Linked DNA regions of Flexistipes sp.. The protein of the gene in region 1 interacts with the protein of each later gene in a pairwise test. Links are inferred from orthologs where the notes say so. Each region holds a gene or a part of one and is shown in the gene's direction. Other genes may lie near its edges.

Region 1 (10,001 bases):
CTTGTGACGGATCTCTCTGGTACCGTGGATTTTTATAAAGTGGGACTGGAATCTTTTATAAGCTGCGGAGAAAAACTGATACATTTTCTGAAATCCAACGGCAAAAAAGTTTTTCTGGATCTCAAGTTTCACGATATACCCAACACCGTTGCCTCTGCAAGCCTTGCATGTCTTAAGTATGATATTGATATGCTCAATGTTCATGCCCAGGGGGGCAGTCAGATGATGAGTATCGTAAGCTCCGAAATAGAGAATTATTGCAGCAGACATAATTTGCAAAAGCCTTATCTGATAGCAGTGACTCTGTTAACTTCATTAAGCGACGATCATTTAAAAGAATATAAAATTAATGCGAAAAACACGCTGGAATATGTGGTTGATCTGGCGAAAATTACACAGAGAAACGGCTTTGACGGTGTGGTCGCTTCAGCCAGAGAGGTTTCTGCTATTAAAAATACTTTGGGGAATTATTTTTTAACTGTTACTCCCGGCATCAGACCGGCATGGGCAGCGAAGAACGATCAACAGCGTGTTGTGACACCTTCTGAAGCAAGCAAGCTTGGCTGTGATTATATAGTTATAGGAAGACCTATTACTGCAAGTAAAAAACCTTATGAAGCTGCGGAAAAAATATTGGAGGAATTAAATGACTGACAAGGAAATTATCGAGATCTACAAAAAACACGATGCACTGCTAAAAGGGCATTTTCTGCTTTCATCCGGACTGCACAGCGACATGTATCTCCAGTCGGCACTTGTCATGCAGTATCCGGTTATTGCCGAAAGTATAATAAACGAATTGGTGAAGAAAGTTTATTATATGAATTTTACAACGGTTGTCAGCCCGGCAATCGGAGGAATAAGGTTCGGATATGAGCTGGCAAGGTTATTGAAAAAACGCTCTGTTTTTACTGAAAGGACAAACGGACAGATGAGTTTCAGAAGAGGTTTTTCATTGCAGGAAGGTGAGTCAGTTCTTGTGGCCGAAGATGTTGTTACAACCGGAAAATCCACAAAAGAATGTATAAAAGTTGTAGAAGATACCGGTGCAAAAGTTGTGGGTGTTACTTCCCTGATCGACAGAAGCGGTGGAGATGTGGATTTCGGAGTTCCTTTTATCCCGTTAATAACAGTGGAAGTCAACACATACGAGCCGGGAGAATGCCCTTTATGTAAAGAAGGTATCCCTTTGACAAAACCAGGGAGCAGGGAATTTGTCTGATTTTTACACTAACTACCTCTAACGACCTTTAATTACTTCTCTTATTACGCATCTTGAGTTATGTTTATAAATGCGTAAGTTTTGGAAAGATAGTAGAATTTTTTAATTTAATCAGCTGTTTTTATGTTATATTTAAATGTAAGGTTTAGGTTTAGAAGGAATATTAATGAAAAAGAAGATTGTTACAAATGCTTATTTGTAATTTTATCATTGCGAATGAAAAGGTGCTTTGATGTACAGAATTCTTTATGCTGAAGACAATTTTGAGAACTACAAACTTGTGGAGTTTGTTCTTAAAAAAAATGGGTTCGATGTGAAAAACGCAGTGGACGGTTTGGATGTTATAGATAAAGTAGAGAGCTATAAACCTCATTTGATCATTATGGATATAGATCTTCCCAATCTTATGGGCTACGAGGTGACCTCCTGGTTAAAATCGAAAGAGGAGTATAAAGATATTCCCGTGGTTGCTCTTACAGCGGATTATTCAGGTAATTATGAAGTTGTTTCGAGGATATCCGGATGCGCTGCATATTATTCAAAACCGGTTGATCCTGTTTCTTTTGCCAGAGAAATCAAAAAATTTATAGAAACAGGTCAAAAAAACCCCGATACAAAACCTTTATCAGAGCAAATGTCAAAATCCCTTGAAAACAAAGCAAGGCAGGTACATGACCTTAATAAGCAGTTAAAAGAGTATGAAAATAGGTTCTCAGGCATACTGTCTAAACTTTCGGATATTATTGTAATAACTGACAGAGATTTTAATATCACTTATTATAACAGCAGTGCTATTGAAAAGGAAGCTTTCAGAGAACGTTACATATCCGGGATGAATTTTTTTGAATTATTCAGCTGCGTTGGTATGAATACTGAAGAATTAGGAAAAAAGCTGGAAGAAAATGGAAAACTGTCAAATATCGATATAGAGCTCCAATCTGTGGGCGGAACCGGCAGTTTTTTCCTGGCAAATTTTGACATGACAGATGATGAGGTTGTGATTTCACTGAGAGAGGTAAGCAGTGATGTGAAAAATTTTAATACTATGGATCAAGTGGATAAAATGGCAGGTTTGGGGGTGATTACATCCGGCATCATACATGAGATTAATAATCCTTTGACAGCTATTAAAACATATTTGGAAGTTTTAAAGATGAAAACAAACGATGAAACTTTGAAAGGTGTGGTTGAAAAAATTGACACGGGATTTCAAACTATAGAGAAATTAACGAACAGTCTTTTGGAGTTTGCAAAACCTTCCAGAGAAAAACCTTATCCTATAAATATCAACAATATTGTTAAAGAGGTAATGAGTTTCAGTGAATATGAAATCAGGCGGGGTAATGTTAAAATAAATTTTGATATGCAGGATGATATCCCTGTTTTTAAAGGCACTAAATCACAAATTGAGCAGGTTGTTTTAAATTTGCTTATAAATGCAAATCATGCTGTCTCTAAAAGTGAAAACCCCGAAATCACCATTAAAACTTATGAGGAAGACAGTTGTACAGTTTTTGAGGTTTCAGACAACGGACCGGGAATAAGAGAAGATATAAAAAATAGAATTTTTGAGCCTTTTTTTACCACAAAGGGCAAAGACAAAGCAACCGGGCTCGGATTAACAATGGTTAAGCAAATCGTGGAGAGACACAATGGAACTCTTGACTTTACTTCTGACGATAAAGGGACTAATTTTATTATAAAGTTTGAAAAGGAATAGTTTAGATAAATAATAACAGACACAAATTAAGAGTATTAATCTATGAACAAAATTTTTCTTCTGTGTTTTCATGATAAAAAATACCTTCAGGGTTTATTTAAAGATTTTTCCTGCGATTATGCTTTAGATAAATATGAGGCTTACAGCAAATTAATTGCAAAAAATTACAATGCCGTATTTATTTCTGAAAAATTTCTTTATAGCAACAAATTTTGTATTTCGATTTTTGTTAAGGAAATATGTTCGTTAAAACCGCCTTTGATTGTGATTTCAGAAAATTATTATTTTCTGCCGGATTTGATAAGTGTTCCGGAGAGTGATTTGCCTAAAGTTCTGAACAGTTTTACAGAAGAATTGCTGGAACCCGTCAAACATAATGAATCTGATGTTTTTCAGAACCTTGTTGTCCATATGGAGGAGCTGTTTTTAAATAAATATTTCCATGAAATGATCCTTAAAGGTTTGGAAAGTCTGGATCAGTGTTTTTTAAAGATTATAGAAGTAGTTGATATCGTTCTGCTGCCGGAATTGTTTGTGATAGGCAGAGTCACAAAAGATAAAACAGAATATTTTGTATCCCCTAATAACAGGCTGTCAAAAGATATAATAGATGAAATACTTGTAGAGAATAAACTGACTGAAGGTAAATTAGTTTTAAGAAATGAATTTAAAATAAAAGAAAAACACATCGATATTTCAGAGTTGGATTTTTTTATAAAGAAGAACATTTTGGCGGATGAAACCATATTTACTGTAATAGGTATTAAAAGGCCGGCAGCCGATGAAAATGTCAAAATCATGGCAGAGGCGCTGCAAAACCAGATAAAATCCACAATTTTTTATATATCATCACTTATAAAACAGCAGAAAATGTATATTACAGATTATTTGACAGATATTTATAATCGCAGGTTTTTTGATGAAACGGTAAAAAAAGAGCTTCAAAGAAGCAAAAGACACAGGGAAAGCTTTGTGGTGATTTTTTTCGATATTGACAGTTTTAAGGATATTAATGATAAGTATGGGCACAGTGCCGGGGATCATATTTTGGTTTCACTTACCTCTTATGTCCATTCACTGATAAGAGATTCAGATATTTTTGCAAGATTAGGCGGGGAAGAATTTGGGATTCTGCTTCCTGAGACCGAAGCGGATGGAGGGCGTTTTTTGGCTGAAAAAATCAGAAGAGAGGTTGCAGTAAAAGCCTTTGCTTTTGAATCCTCAAAAATAATCCTTACAATATCAGCCGGTGTGCTCACAGTGAAAAATTTTGAAGATGCTGATTATGATATCATTTATAAAATGTGTGATAATGCAATGTATGAAGCTAAAAGGCTTGGGAAAAACAGATTGGTGGTAAGTGAAATATGAAATTTCTGGATGATTTAAGCAGGCATAACCTCGAGTACGAAATGACTGAATTGGGAGAAAAACCTTTCAGAGGCAGGCAGCTTTACAAGTGGATGTACTCAAAAGGGGTTTTTGATTTGCAGGAAATGACCGATCTGTCTAAACAGCTTCGTCAAAAACTCGGACAGAAATATGGTTTTCGGAAAATAGACGTTATTGAAAACATACAGTCGAAAAAAGACGGATCTACAAAACTGCTTTTGGAGCTTGATGATAGCAACCGGATAGAAACTGTAATTTTAAGAGACGGTGAAAGACTTACGGGATGTGTATCCACACAGGTCGGATGCAGAATGGGGTGTTCCTTTTGCAGTACCGCCAAAATAGGACTTATAAGAAATTTAAAAATAGGGGAGATTGTTAGGCAGATAATTATTATGAACAGACTTCTCTCTGAAAAGAATGAAAAGCTTTCAAATATTGTATTTATGGGAATGGGGGAGCCTCTTGATAATCTTGATAACCTCAATGAAGCCATAAAAATAATACTTGATGAAAACGGACTTAATTTTTCTCACAGAAAAGTAACTGTTTCCACATGCGGGATGGCTGATGAACTAAATAAAATGTATGAAGAGCTGGATTCTCCTGTAAACCTTGCTGTTTCACTTAATTTTACGGACAACGAGACTCGGCAAAAATATATGCCGGTCAGTAGAAAATATCCTGTTGAGGCTTTAATCAGCACTTTAAGAAACCTTCCTTTGCAGAAAAGAAAGCGCATAACTATTGAATATGTGCTGTTGAAAAATATAAATGATAGTCAAATGGATGCAAAATATCTGGTTGAGGTCTTAAGAGGGCTGCCGGTTAAGATAAATCTTATCGTGTATAATGATTCCGATATAGGTTTTAATTCAGCTGCGGATGAAAATGTTTTAGCATTTCAGAAGGTTTTGCTGGATAAGGGTTTCTCCGCTTTTATCAGGAAGAGTCTGGGAAGTGATATTGAAGGCGCTTGCGGACAATTATACGCCAGATACAACAAGAAAATTTAACTCTCCTTACTTAGCGCTAAATTTACCGGTCAGTGTTTCAGAATATCAAGTATTCTTTCCAACTCAGATCTGACTACGCTGATAATATTGTCTTCTGCCGGATTCTGCTTTTTTGACCTTAGATTATCTTCATCCAGCCTTCTTTTGGCTCCCTCTATTGTCATTTTTTCAGTATAAAGCAGCTCTTTTATCTGTTCCAAAGTTTTAAGGTGATCTTTTGTGTAGTACCTGTGATTTGAACCGAATTTAACCGGTCTAAGCTGCCTGAACTCCTTTTCCCAAAAACGAATAATAGACGGCTTCAGACCAGTGATATCGCAAACTTCACCAATTTTATAATAAAGCTTGGCTTTATGCATTTACCTCTTCTTTAAATATCTGGCTGGGTCTGAAAACGACGACCGTTCTTGGTTCAATAACGGTTTCCACACCGGTTTTGGGGTTCCTGCCGATCCTTCTGCCTCTCACTTTGACGTCAAAATTTCCGAATCCTGAAATTTTAACGTTGTTTTTGTTAAGAATTTCATCTTTCATAATTTCAAAAACACTGTCCACAACATCAGATATGTCTTTTTTTGTAATACCTAAAGATTCGTAAATGTTTTCAACTATATCCGCTTTTGTCATAATACACCCCCTGCTTATTGTAATTTTATCTAAATATTTCTTTATCGTCAATAGTTTTCACTAATTATCAATAATTAAACATGCAAATTATTGCTTACTGATAAAACTTCCTAAAAACGGCCGAAATTATGCATTACTAATTCAAGTTTCGCACTTCGTTTTGTCTAGCATTCGCTTCTGGCGAATATATAGAATGTTAAACATATTTACCAGTCTAAAAGACTGGTGCTAGCCATAGGCATCCTTGCGAAACCCTGTGGAAACAGGGTTGTGGCAATCTCAGAATAAGAAAAGTAGAGAGATTGCTTCGTCGTTTTCACTCCTCGCAAAGACGTGAAAACAGTGTAATTGCGAAACTTGGTTTACTAATATAAATTTTTATTTTATCTCTTCTGCAAATTCTTTAGCTTTATTTATACTTTCAAAGCCTTCGATTTTAACATTATATTCTTCATTCATAATATTTTCTTTTTTTATAAAAAATTTACCTTCCCTTTCTTTGGCAAAATTTACTGCTTCGCCTTTATCTGCAAATGTTGCAATTGTTTTAACTTTGATATCGCCTATCTTGATATCAGAATTTACATCTGCCACATACACGCGCCACAGTTGTTTTTCCGTCTGTAACTGTAAGGTTTTTGATACTTTTACACCAAAAGTTTCACTTAATTTTTGCACTTTATCTATTTTGTTTTTATCCAGTCCTTTTACTATAATAACATAAGATTTTGTATTTTGCTGTTCTTTTTTATTTTTTATCGGTTTTATTGAGGATGAAGGCATGTCTGCCCTTGTACTATCTTTTGAAGAACTGGATTTTTTTGCCGCATTTGTTTTAACAGATTTTTGTTCTTTATCGTTTATTTCCCTACTATCATTATCAATGGTAACTGGTATAACCTCTTTTTTTACAATTTGTTCTTTGACCGGGGGACTTTTTCTGGCTATTTCTGTTCGGTCACTTGTCTGAATCTTGCTGTCCATTACGGATATTGTTGTCAGTAAGCTGTACTGGCTCAATGCAAACAGAATCAGCAAAAATAGCAGTACCGGCAAGTAAACTTTTGGGTTTGTGTATAAATTAATAAAAAACTTTTTGAACAGAGCCTTTTTATCTGAAATTTCTGTTTCATTCTCAATCCTGTATATCTCTGAAAAACTTTTATCAAAATATTTAAGGAGATTTATGTCAATCATAGTAATAAAAAGCCTCTGTATAAGCAATTATACAGAGGCACGAATATTTATTATTGCTGTTCAACTTTAGACTGCTCTTTAACTTTTTCCACCACATGCGACGGCGCCTCTTCATAGTGGGAAAATTCAATTGTAAACATTCCCCTGCCGCCTGTCATACTTCTTAGGTCAGGTGCATATTTTAAAATTTCACCCATAGGCACCTGAGCTGTAATATGCTGACCTGTGGTTTGTGGCTCAACATTCTGGACACGCCCCCTTCGGGAGTTAAGATCTCCTATTACTGTACCCACAGTTTCTTCCGGAACGAAAATATCCATATTTACAATGGGTTCCAGAAGTACTGGTTTGGCTTCCATTGCAACCTTTTTGAATGCCATTGATGCTGCAATTTTAAAAGCCATTTCTGATGAGTCCACAGAATGATAAGATCCGTCGTACAAGGTGACTTTAAAATCAATAAGGGGATACCCGGCCAGTACACCTTCCAGCGCAGCTTCCCTGATACCTTTTTCAACAGCCGGAATATAGCCTTTCGGAATAACGCCGCCCACAATTTTATCAATAAATTCTATGCCTCCGCCCCTTTCATTGGGTTCCATTTCAATCCAGACATCACCATACTGTCCGCGTCCCCCGGATTGTTTCTTATATTTTCCCTGCCCTTTGGCACTTATTTTTAAGGTTTCTTTGTAGGGGACTTTAGGGGTTTTCAAGTCCACATCAACGTTGAATTTTTTCTTAAGTTTCTCTGTTACAACCTCTATATGCATCTGCCCCATACCGCTTAGAATCTGTTCTCCGGTTTGTTCGTCTCTGGTGACCCTAATGCCCAAGTCCTCTTCCATCAGCCTGTGTAAACCTGTACTGACTTTTTCTTCGTCTTCTTTGGATTTTGGTACAAGTGAAAAGGATAGAACAGGTTCTGCAAGAGTCACCGGATCTATAATACAGCTCTCTTTCTTATTGGAGCAAAGTGTATCAAATGTTTCTGTAAATTTCAATTTGTTCACCATGGCAATCTGTCCGGCCACAACTTTATCTGTTTTAACGAAATTTTTACCCTGAAGCAGGTAAAGCTGAGTAATTTTTTCCACTTCATCCTTGCTTGCATTGTACACATCTGTGTCATTGGTTATTTCACCAGAATAAACTCTGAAAATAGATAATTTGCCGGAAAAAGGGTCGATAAAAGTTTTGAAAACATAAGCCACAAAATCTTTATTTTCCGGATCCAGCATTACTTCCTCACCGGTTTTCTTGTTTTTGGCAACTTTCTGTTCCCTTTCAAGTGGTGAGGGCATAAAATTTATTATTGATTCAAGCAGAAATTTACTTCCCACATTTTTTACTGCTGAGCCGCATATAACCGGTATAAACCTTTTGGCTATCGTGGCTTCACGTATACCTTTTAAAATTTCTTCTTCGGAAAACTCCTCTCCTTCAAGATACTTTTCAATCAATTCGTCGTCTGTTTCACTGATAGCTTCCAGCAGTTTATTTCTTTGACTCTCTACAGCTTCCTTCATGTCAGCCGGGATATCTATTTCCTTAAATTCTGCAGTTGGCTCACTGGGATATTCATAGGCTTTCTGTTTTATAAGATCTACAATACCCCTAAATGATTCTTCTTTTCCGATTGGCAGGTAAAGGGGAATGGGTGTGATACCGAAAGATTGTTCAATGTCCCCCAATGTGCGGTAAAAGTCCGCTCTTTCTTTGTCCATTTTGTTGACAAAAATTATCTTGGCAAGGTCGAAATCATCTGCAAAATTCCAGACACGCTCTGTTTCGGCTTTAATGCCGCTTATTGCACTGGCAATGACAACAGCTCCTCCAACCGCTGAAAGGGCTGATTTTGTTTCATGGAGGAAATTACCGTATCCGGGGGTATCAACAAGATTAAGCAGATGTTTATTCCATTCAATTGAGCATAATTTGGGATTTATAGTAATCTTCCTGTTTATTTCCACCTGATCAAAATCCATTATACTTGTTCCGTTATCTACACTGCCGATTCTTTTGGTGGCTTTTGCATTAAACAGGATTGCTTCTATTAAACTTGTTTTTCCTGCTCCTCCATGTGAAATAAAAGCTACATTTCTGATGTTTTTCACTTCGTCAACCTGCATACGTTACCTCCCAATAGTTTTGGAGCTTTTTATTATGGTCATAAAAGCTCTGCTTTTATTTTATTAATTCAAGTTTCGCACTTCGTTTTGTCTAGCATTCGCCTCTGGCGAATATATAGAATGTTAAACATATTTACCAGTCTAAAAGACTGGTGCTAGCCATAGGCATCCTTGCGACCGCCCACTTAACGCCTTAAGTGGGCGGGTGGCAATCTCAAAACAAGAAAAATAGAGAGATTGCTTCGTTGTTTTCACTCCCTGCCCTGTTAAATGCCACAGGCAATCAGCGAAGCTGATATTTAACAGGGTGAACAAAGACGTGAAAACAGTGTAAGTGCGAAACTTGAATTATTAATACTTTACTATAAAACTTTTTCATTTACTTTACCAAACATTTTTATAACCTTCAATATTTTTGAGCGAAAATTGCCTTTAACTTCCTTTTTTAATCAGTCTTAACAAATAACAGGCCAATACATCAGTTATATTATAAACCATGATTGATTTTACTGGTATACTTCTATATGATTCGGTTACAATTTATGGAGGTACTATATGAGTGAAGAAAAAGATCCGTGGGGTATGGATAAGTATAAATTTAATATTCCTAATCTCCCCAAGTTTAAATTTAAAAAATCACTAATTCTTCCGATACTTCTCGTTATCATCATAATTTGGATGCTGACGGGAATCTA
Region 2 (9,837 bases), on another replicon or contig:
TTGTTTACACGTATAACTCCAAAAAAATACAGGTAAAATGCAGTGAGAATGATATGAGTGTGTTTATGAAAGATACCGTTGGCTCATCCTATTTAGAAAATTTTGCTGAAATCTATAAAAAGGGCTCGCTGAATAATTATAGAAAGATTGTTTTAAAAGAATCCTATTTCACAATATACAAAGATAGTTATGAAATAAAAGGCTCATACAGTCCTGATGCTTTTTTAAAAGCGTACCGGCTAAAGGACTTTTTGACAGAGAGATATTCATCCCTTGAATATCTTGATTTAAGAGTGCCTGAGAAAATTTATGTAAAAGGGGTGCTGAATGAAGCAGGATAATATTTATGCAGGTTTAGATATAGGGACCACTAAAATCTGTGCAGTAATCGGCCGAAAAAATAATGATGACAGTTTGGATATAATCGGCCTTGGTTGTGTGCCGAGCTCCGGTTTAAGAAAAGGAGTGGTGATTAATATTGACGGTACTGTTAAAGCTATAATTGAGGCTTTAAGAGAAGCCGAAAGAATGGCCGGTGTTCAGGTTAAGAACGTTTGTGCAGGTATTGCAGGAGGACACGTTAAAAGTTTTAATTCAAGAGGAATAATTGCCGTAAAAAACAGAGAAGTGAGCAGGAAAGATGTGGAAAGAGCCATTGAATCCGCTTCTGCAGTTGATGTACCTATCGGCAGTGAAGTCCTTCATGTTATTCCTCAGCAGTTTATTCTGGACGGACAAACGGAGATAAAGGACCCGATAGGTATGAACGGTGTTAGGCTTGAAGTGGATGTTCATATTGTTACCGGAGCGGTGAGCAGTGCCCAGAATATTTTAAAGAGTTGCGAAAGGGCGGGAATTTCAGTGGATGATATTGTTCTTGAGCAGCTTGCTTCCAGCGAAGCCGTGTTGTCGGAAGATGAAAAGGAGATAGGTGTATGCCTTATCGATGGAGGAGGCGGCACGACAGATATGGCTGTTTATAAACGGAATGCGGTTTACCATACAGCTGTTCTTTCCATTGGCGGGAATAATTTTACCAGGGACTTATCTATTGGATTGAATACACCGGAATCTGAAGCAGAGAAGGTTAAAAAGGAGCACGGTTGTGTCTGGATGGACTTTGTTTCAGAAGATGAAGTCATAAATGTACCTTCAGTGGGCGGAAGACCTCCCAGAAAAATTTCAAGACCTGTGCTGACCCAAATTCTGCAGGCGAGAAGTGAGGAAATTTTCCAGATGTTTCTGGGAGAACTGCAGAAAAAGCAGCTTCTTGAAATACTGGGTGCCGGGATTGTGGTAACCGGCGGTATTTCAAACCTTGAGGGGATTGAATATCTGGCCTCTTCAATTTTTGAGGTACCGGTCAGGGTAGGCAGGCCTCAGGGCATCGGTGGTTTGACTGATATTGTGGAAAATCCTGTTTATGCAACAGGTGTTGGTCTTACTCTGCATGCTGCCAAAAAGGGGCACCAACAGGTGAAAATTTCCAGAGGAAGCGATGAGAAAGTATTCAGAAAAGTTCTGGATAGAATGAAAAGCTGGTTTGGAGAGTTTTTCTAAACTTTACGGGGGTGAATATTATGTTTGAATTTCAGGAAATTGCACAAGGTGCAGTTATTAAGGTAATCGGCGTTGGTGGAGCCGGCGGAAATGCCATCACCAACATGATTAAAGCCGGTATTGATGGTGTGGATTTTATTTCTGCTAATACCGATGCTCAGGCTTTGTCTAAAAACAGGGCACCGCTTAAAATTCAGCTGGGAACACAGCTGACCAAAGGGCTGGGAGCGGGCGGAAATCCCGAAGTGGGAAGAAAGGCCGCTGTTGAGGATGCCGAAGCTATTGAAGATGCACTCAGGGGCTCAGATCTTGTCTTTATTACTGCCGGAATGGGCGGTGGTACTGGCACCGGTTCAGCTCCTGTTATTGCAAGTATTGCAAAAGACCTGGGGGCGCTAACTGTTGCCGTTGTTTCTAAGCCGTTTTACTGGGAAGGAAAACGGAGGAATGAATTTGCAGACCAGGGGATGAAGTTCCTGAAGGAGCATGTGGATACATTTATCGTGGTTCCCAATGACAGGCTTCTGGATATTATCGACAAAACCACTTCGTTTCAGGAAGCTTTCAGAATTGCCGATGATGTACTAAGACAGGGTGTGCAGGGTATCTCGGATACAATTAACAGCGATGGATATATCAATGTGGATTTTGCCGATGTTAAAGCAATTATGAGCTCCCGGGGAATGGCACTTATGGGCATAGGTGAAGCATCAGGAGAGAGCAGGGATGAAGAAGCTGCCAAACGTGCACTGATGAGTCCTCTGCTTGCAGATGCCGATATAAGAGGTTCCCAGGGCATTCTGATTAATATTACGGGTGGAAGCGATTTGACCATGTTTGAAATCCAGAATATAGCTCAGCTTATCTATGAAAATGCCGGTGAAGATGCTGCAATTTACAAAGGTGTGGTTATTGATGAGAATATGGAAGGTAAAATCAAAGTTACTATTGTTGCAACCGGTATAGGCAAGGTTAAGGAAAGTACAAAAACTGTTAATCTGGATGAATATGTGAAAAAATCCACGCCTGAGAGTTCATCAATCATTAAAAAGGTCAACAATATAAAGAAAATGGACAGAGGGTTAAAGACGCTGGACGATTTTGATGAGGAGGAATTTGAGATTCCCACTTATCTGAGGAAGCAGGCTGATTAAGCGGCAGAATGAGATTTTTGCATGTTGTGAATGTCAGATGGTACAATGCTACTGCCTGGTATGCCGTAAATCTTTCAAGAATTTTGAAAGGTTATGGACATGATGTCATTGTCCTCGGTTTACCAGGCACACCCCCGATGGATAAAGCCGGGCAGTATTCTCTTGAAACTGTCGGACTGGATCTGAATTCGAATAATCCACTGAAAGTTTTTCGTAATATCTGCGAAGTGAATAAGCTTTTAAAACGTTTTAATCCTGACGTTGTGAACTGTCACCGCGGGGAGTTTTTCTGGTATTTTGCCTTTAAGAAAGTTCTCGGCAAAAAATCTTTTAAACTTATTCGTACAAGGGGCGATACCCGCGAGCCCAAAAAGGGATTTTTTAATTATTTTGTTCACTCTGTTTGCGACAGAATTATTACATCTGCGGAAATTATAAAAAACAAATATGTGGAAAATCTTGGAGTCAGCCCGTCAAAAATCAGTGTTGTCTACGGAGGGGTTGATGATAAAAAATTTATTTATAGTGAAAAAGGAAGAGCGAGGGTAAGAGAAGAAATGGGTTTTGGCGAAAAGGATTATGTTGTGGGGATTGTGGGCAGGTTTGATTATGTTAAGGGTCATGAGAATCTGATAAAGGCTGTAGGCAAGCTTTATTATGCCAAGGGGATGGAGAATATACGTCTTGTTTTGATTGGTTATGAAACTAATCTGTCAAATGAGGATATAAAGAACCTTTTAAAGGAAAACGGAATCGAAAAAATATCAGTAATAACAGGATACAGGGAAGACATTGCTGACTGTCTGAGTGCATTGGATCTCGGGGTGGTTGCTTCCACCGGTTCAGAAGCCGTTTGCCGTGTGGCTTTTGAAATTATGGCCGAAGGTATCCCTGTTGTTGCTTCAGATGTCGGGGTTTTACCTGAAATAATTCCTGAAGAAAATATATATTCCAAAAACGATATTGATGGACTGGCGGATAAAATTATGCATCATTCTGATAAAACATTTTTATTTAGTGAAAAAAAATTTTACGAAGATTATATGAAAGCTGTTAACAATAATGTTTGACTGTGAAAGTGCATATGAATGTGGGAGCTTTGAATTATACAAAAACGTCATGCTGAATTTATTTCAGCATCTTGTATTATCAAGAGTTTATGAGACCCTGTGGCACCAACCTAACAGGTTGGTAAATATGTGGAACACATTAAACAAGTTCAGGGTGACAAATATGGGATTATTCAAAGCTCTCAATGTGGGAGTGAGTGGGAGTGTGAGAGAGCCTGCCGGGTTGTGGTTATTTGGAAAGTTTTTTCAGTGATTCTTTAAGAAGGGTTTCAAAATCGTCGTAATCGCCTGAAAGTTTTGTCACAATATTTTTACAGTCCTGTCTCTTGTACCCGAGATTTGCCAGAGCACTCAAAACATCCTCGGCTGCAGAGGCTTTCTGCTCCACCGGTTCAAATACCTCATCAAACTTATCCCTTAACTCCAGTACAATTCTTTCGGCAGTCTTCTTGCCTATTCCCGGAATTGTGGCAATGAGTGGATAATCATTGCTCAAAATGGCATCTTTAAGTTTTTGTGTTGATATCCCGGATAACACAGCCAGCGAAAGCTTGGGACCCACTTTGGATACTGTGTTCAACAGCAAAAAAATCCGTTTTTCCTGCTCATCCAGAAAACCGTATAAATACATACCGTCTTCTCTGATAATAAGATGGGTATAAAGCTTTACAGAGAATCCGGATTCAGGAAGAGCGGAGAAAGTATTCAGTGCAATCAGAATTTCATAAGCAATGCCGCCGGTTTCCAATACAACCTTACCGGGTTCTTTATGTACTAAGGTTCCGGAAATACTATAAAACATTGTATTTTCCTGTTAAACTCAGTCCGAGGCAAATCCCGCAGGCTAAAGCATCCGTTGCATCAAGAGGGATCTTTTTGTCAAATGTTTTACCCAAGTGAAGTTCCACCAGTTTTTTTACCTGATGTTTATCGGCTTTGCCGTATCCCACAACAGATTTTTTTATCTGCAATGCGGTGAATTCAAACATTTCAACGTTGCATCCCAACAAGGTGGCAATTATGGCTCCTCGTGTCTGTCCCAATAGAATTGCACTTTTTACATTTACCGAATAGAAAATATCTTCCACAGCAGCATACTCAGGTTTATATTCAGTGTAAAGGTTCTGCAGTGAGGAGCAAATTGTTTTAAGGCGCTCAGGCAGAGAATTTTTGGCATTGGTCTTTATTACATAGTGAGAGTTATAAGATATTTTTTTCTCATAAACGTCCAGAATGCCTATACCAGTATTGTTGAGGCCGGGATCTATTCCAAAGATAATCAACGTTATTCGTCCTCTAATTCACTGTCATCTATGTCAAAATTTGCATAAACTTCCTGAACGTCATCTAAATCTTCCAGTGCTTCAATAAGGTTAATGACTTTTTTGGCATTATCCCCTTTTACTTCTATAGTTGTTTTCGGTCTCATGGTTACTTCGGCATATTCGTATGAAATGTTTTCCGACTCAATTGTCTTTTTTACGTCTTCGTAGTCTGCGGGGTCACAAATTATTTCGTATGAGTCATCACCCGTTTCCACATCTTCGGCACCTGCATCAATAGCCAATGACATTATCTGGTCCTCTCCGACGTTGTTAAGGGGGATGCTTATTACACCTTTTTTCTCAAAAATCCAGGAAACACATCCTGCTTCACCCATATTGCCGTTTTTCTTAGCCATTGTGCTGCGTACTTCAGAAACGGTTCTGTTTTTATTGTCCGTAAGTGCCTGGACAAGTATTGCCACACCTTCCGGACCGTAGCCTTCATACATAACGTCCTCAAAGTTTGCTTCGTTACCTTCTCCCGTTCCTTTTTTTATAGCTCTGTCCACATTATCCTTAGGTAAATTAACTGCTTTTGCCTTGTCCAGTGCCATTCTCAGACGCGGGTTCATTTCAGGATCACCGCCGCCAAGCTTAGCTGCCACGGTTATCTCTTTAGCGACTTTTGTGAAAACCTTCCCTTTTTTTGCATCCTGAGCCGCTTTACGGTGTTTTATGTTTGCCCATTTACTGTGTCCTGCCAATTTTTTCCTCCGTTGATATGAACTGAATGTATGCTTATAAGAAAATTTAGCTCAAAATTCAAGATATGTTTGTATTATGTTGTAAAAGTATTGAAATGATAGAAAAAGCAGCGGCACTTTAAGAAACTGTGCCGCCGATAATGCATGGATTAATCCACTAACACCATTTCTTCTCCGCAACAAACAAGGTCACCGGCTCCATTCTCCAAAACTTCAACTTTGTTACCACATATTTCACAGTAATAAACTTCTCCCACTTCAGTAGCCATAATAACCTCCTATATTTTTTTCCCTTTTTAAGGAATTATGTTATAATTTTATATGCAAGTAAAATGTATTGCAAATGAATTTTAATTATGGTGGAAAGATTCATTGATATATTATGATTCCTTGACTGCACAAAACAGACCGTATAAAAGAGCTGTATCCTGGAATAAAACATTGCGGATTTTAAACGTCAAGGCAGAAAAGGGGATGTTGGGTAAAAAATTGGTTGCAATTTTTGTGAAAAAAGAAATATATTCTGCTTTGCAGGAGGAATAAGTTGAAAACTCTACTGATTGTTGACGATGACGACAATATAAGACTGCTGATGCGGGATGAATTCTGTGATCTGAATTACAATGTTATTACAGCCGTAAACGGTGAAGAAGCTCTGATAAGTTTTAGCGAAGAGGATGTTGATCTCGTTATACTGGATTTGCGCATGCCTAAGCTTGACGGTGTGCAATTCCTGGAGAGAATCAGAAAAACGAGCAAAGTACCTATTATCATATATACCGCAAATCCCGGTGCTTTCAATGTTGGTGATTATGAAAGTGTTGAAATGCTTACCAAATCTCCCGATACCGGAAATCTTTTGAAATTAGTTGAAACAACACTCAATGTTTGACAGAGATAAGTACAATTTATTCCTGAAAACAAAAAATTTCGGCAGAAATCTGCAGGTGTTTGATTCGCTGCAGTCCACTAATACCTATGCACTTGAACATAAGTGCCCTGTATTTTCTGCAATAACTGCGTCAAGGCAAACATCAGGCAGGGGCAGAAGCGGGCGTAGATGGGCTGATTTTGAAGGGGGAAACTTATATTTTACTTTAATTCTGCCGAAAATCGAGGGTGACCGTATACTTCCACTCAATATTTTAGCCGGTTTTGCCATGTGCGATGTTTTAAGAACTTATTTTAAATGCTACTTAAAATGGCCTAATGATATTGTATATGCGGGTAAAAAGATTGCCGGTATTTTAATTGATACGAAATTTAACGGGAATAAACTTGCAAAAATTGTTCTGGGCATCGGGGTTAATGTAAATGCAGAAAAGGTAAACAAGATTATCCCTACGGCTTCCTCAATAAAGGACGAAACGGGAAAGGATGCCGAACTGGAAAAAATTATGGCTTTATTCATGAACACATTCGAGGATTACTTCAGCAGGTTTATGAATGATGAAATAAATATTGAAAAATTATGGTACGATTATTCAGCTCATCTGAACTTACCTGTCAATATTCATATCGATAATAAAAAGACGGAAGTTCTTGAAAAAGGTATCGATTCAAATGGTGCCTTGATTGTTGCAGAAAAATCAGGTAAACTGACAAAAATTTACTCTGGTGACATAGGCTATGATTTTTGCCGTTGATATTGGCAACACCAACATAGTATTCGGGATTTTTGATAAGCAGGGCAATCTTGCAGGAAATTGCAGGTTAACAACCGATTCCATGAGAACAACCGATGAGTATGCTGCCACTATTATGCTTCTTCTTAAAAACAGGGGAATAGACTTTGATCAGCTGAGCGGAATGGTTATTTCCAGTGTTGTGCCGCCGCTTGTTTACACTTTTACTAAACTTGCCCGCAAATATTTTGATATTGAACCCATAGTTATCGGCCCCGGTATAAAAACGGGGGTACCTGTTAAATTTGAAAACCCCAAGGAAATTGGTGCTGACAGAATTGTGAATGCGGCTGCTGCGATTAAATATTATAAGGCGCCTTGTATCGTTGTTGATTTTGGAACGGCCACAACTTTTGATGTTGTGAACAGAAAGGGTGAATATATCGGAGGGGTTATCAGCCCCGGTATAAAACTTTCTGTAAATGCATTGCATTCAAAGACGGCGAAGTTGCCGGAGATTGAAATAGAAAAATGCCGGAAAGTTGTGGGAAACAGTACAACTTCATCGATGAAATCCGGAGTGTATTTCGGTTACCTCTCAATGATAGACGGCATAATAGAAAAAATTATTCAAGAGCAGTTTGAAGGCAGTTCAGTAAAGGCTGTGGCTACGGGAGGTTTAGGAAGCATTTATATTGATGAATCAAAATATATACAAGAATATGAACCCAATCTTACACTATACGGGCTGAGGTTAATTTATGAAAAGAATAGCGCTTAGTTTATTATTGATTTTCGTTATACTGGGCTGTGCGGCAAAAAATGATAATGCTTTTCAGTCGCATTACAAAATGGGGCTTGCTTATCTGAATACAGATAAGGATTATATGGCAATCAGAGAGTTTGAAAAGGCACTGAAATATAAACCAAACGATGCCAAAACACACTATGCAATTGCCACTTTTTACCTGAAGCATAACAAGTTGCTGAAAGCACAGAAATATTTAGAGAGGGCTATTGAACTGGACCCTTCCAACTCCGACTACCATAATGCATATGCTTCCACATTGGCTTCTCTTGGAAATGTTGAAAAGGCTGTAAAACAATGGAAAATTGTGCTCGAAGATCCCGGATATCCAAATCATGGAATGATTTATTACAACATGGGGTATTCCCTTTATGGAAAAGGGCGTTACGACAGAGCACTGGAGTATTTTAAGAGGGCAGTGGAAACCAACCCCCGGTTCATGTCTCCATATATGTATATGTACAGAATTTATAAAAGCTGGGAAGAGCATGATAAGGCGATAGATATTTTGAAAAAGGCGTTAAAGAGAAACCCTGTTTTTCTTCCAGCAAATCTTGAGTTGGGCAAGTATTATTACAATCAGAACAAATATGAACAGTCTGCAAAAGTTATGGAAGAAATTATAGAACTGCAGCCTGACAGTGAGGAAGCAAAAACAGCCGCTTCTTATCTGAAAAAAATGGGGCTTTATTATGAGTGATTTAGGTCATTTTCTCAGTGAGAAAAGAAAAGAGCAGGATAAGAGTATAAAGGATGTATCAAAAGCAACGTTGATAAGTAAGGCGGCAATTGAAGCTATTGAAAGCGGTGATTTTGACAGTCTCCCTTCATATGTACATTGCTACGGTTTTGTGAAAAAATATGCGGAATATCTCGGATACACATACGATGATGTTAAAAGTCTTTTTGAATCGGAATGCAAAAAGGAAGATTTTCAGGTTCAGGAGGCTCAGGAATCGGAGGAGGATTATTCTTCTGCTGATTCGAAAAGAAAATTTCCAGTATTTGCCGCTGTTTTTCTCCTGCTTATTATTGGGGGAATTCTTGCATACATATTTGTACCCTCTGATTCCACACATAAGGAAATAAGACTGACAGAGGGCAATGCAGGGCTTGTTACGGATAACAGGGCTTCGGAAAATAACACTGACTTAAATGAAAGCAAAGCCTTTCCGGATGACAATATTTCTTCGGAAAAAATTGCGGGTGAAAAGGAACAAACGCCGAAAACAGACAACCAGTCATCAATTACAGAAAATGCAACTGAAAGTGACGGGAAAGCTAAGGATAATGAAATCACTCCTTATGAGATAACGCAGGAATTAAATAAAGAGAAAAAAGTTGTTGAAAAGAAATATAATGTATCGCTGGATTTTTCAGATACTTGTTGGGTTCATGTGAATATAGATAATGAAAAACAGTTGGATTTTATAGCTGAAGGTGGTTTGACCAAAACCATAAGCTTCAGTGATTTTTTTATTATAGATATTGGAAACGCCGCAGCAATAACCATTTCACATAACGGCGATATTTACAGAAATCTCGGAGGGTGGCGGGAACCGGTAAAGAATCTCAGATTTACAATGGATAA

What was found.
Region 2: the proteins of rlmN (region 1) and ftsZ interact in binary tests that used the Escherichia coli proteins (3 or more experiments, as listed by UniProt). The link is inferred for Flexistipes sp. from one-to-one orthologs.

Annotation. Positions count from the first base shown.
Region 1 is NZ_JAXKVW010000004.1:56,213-66,213, forward strand. Bases 3,331-6,329 are described here. They hold rlmN (23S rRNA (adenine(2503)-C(2))-methyltransferase RlmN), read left to right. Parts: upstream 3,331-4,309; coding sequence 4,310-5,350; downstream 5,351-6,329. Other genes in these bases: UMU13_RS04415 (GGDEF domain-containing protein), read left to right, coding at 3,331-4,313; UMU13_RS04425 (MerR family transcriptional regulator), read right to left, coding at 5,380-5,709; UMU13_RS04430 (integration host factor subunit alpha), read right to left, coding at 5,702-5,977. In the rest of the region: pyrF (orotidine-5'-phosphate decarboxylase), read left to right, coding at 1-654; pyrE (orotate phosphoribosyltransferase), read left to right, coding at 647-1,222; UMU13_RS04410 (ATP-binding protein), read left to right, coding at 1,455-2,942; more of UMU13_RS04415, read left to right, coding at 2,985-3,330; UMU13_RS04435 (hypothetical protein), read right to left, coding at 6,356-7,174; fusA (elongation factor G), read right to left, coding at 7,225-9,306; FtsH protease activity modulator HflK, read left to right, coding at 9,862-10,001.
Region 2 is NZ_JAXKVW010000005.1:40,943-50,779, forward strand. The notes cover bases 813-3,647. They hold ftsZ (cell division protein FtsZ), read left to right. Parts: upstream 813-1,580; coding sequence 1,581-2,714; downstream 2,715-3,647. Other genes in these bases: ftsA (cell division protein FtsA), read left to right, coding at 813-1,560; UMU13_RS05165 (glycosyltransferase), read left to right, coding at 2,723-3,647. Outside these bases: UMU13_RS05150 (cell division protein FtsQ/DivIB), read left to right, coding at 1-341; more of ftsA, read left to right, coding at 328-812; more of UMU13_RS05165, read left to right, coding at 3,648-3,784; Holliday junction branch migration protein RuvA, read right to left, coding at 4,014-4,586; crossover junction endodeoxyribonuclease RuvC, read right to left, coding at 4,576-5,067; UMU13_RS05180 (YebC/PmpR family DNA-binding transcriptional regulator), read right to left, coding at 5,070-5,813; UMU13_RS05185 (desulfoferrodoxin FeS4 iron-binding domain-containing protein), read right to left, coding at 5,963-6,082; UMU13_RS05190 (hypothetical protein), read left to right, coding at 6,186-6,356; UMU13_RS05195 (response regulator), read left to right, coding at 6,358-6,705; UMU13_RS05200 (biotin--[acetyl-CoA-carboxylase] ligase), read left to right, coding at 6,698-7,459; UMU13_RS05205 (type III pantothenate kinase), read left to right, coding at 7,443-8,219; UMU13_RS05210 (tetratricopeptide repeat protein), read left to right, coding at 8,200-8,946; UMU13_RS05215 (RodZ domain-containing protein), read left to right, coding at 8,939-9,837. UniProt on the Escherichia coli protein: Essential cell division protein that forms a contractile ring structure (Z ring) at the future cell division site. The regulation of the ring assembly controls the timing and the location of cell division.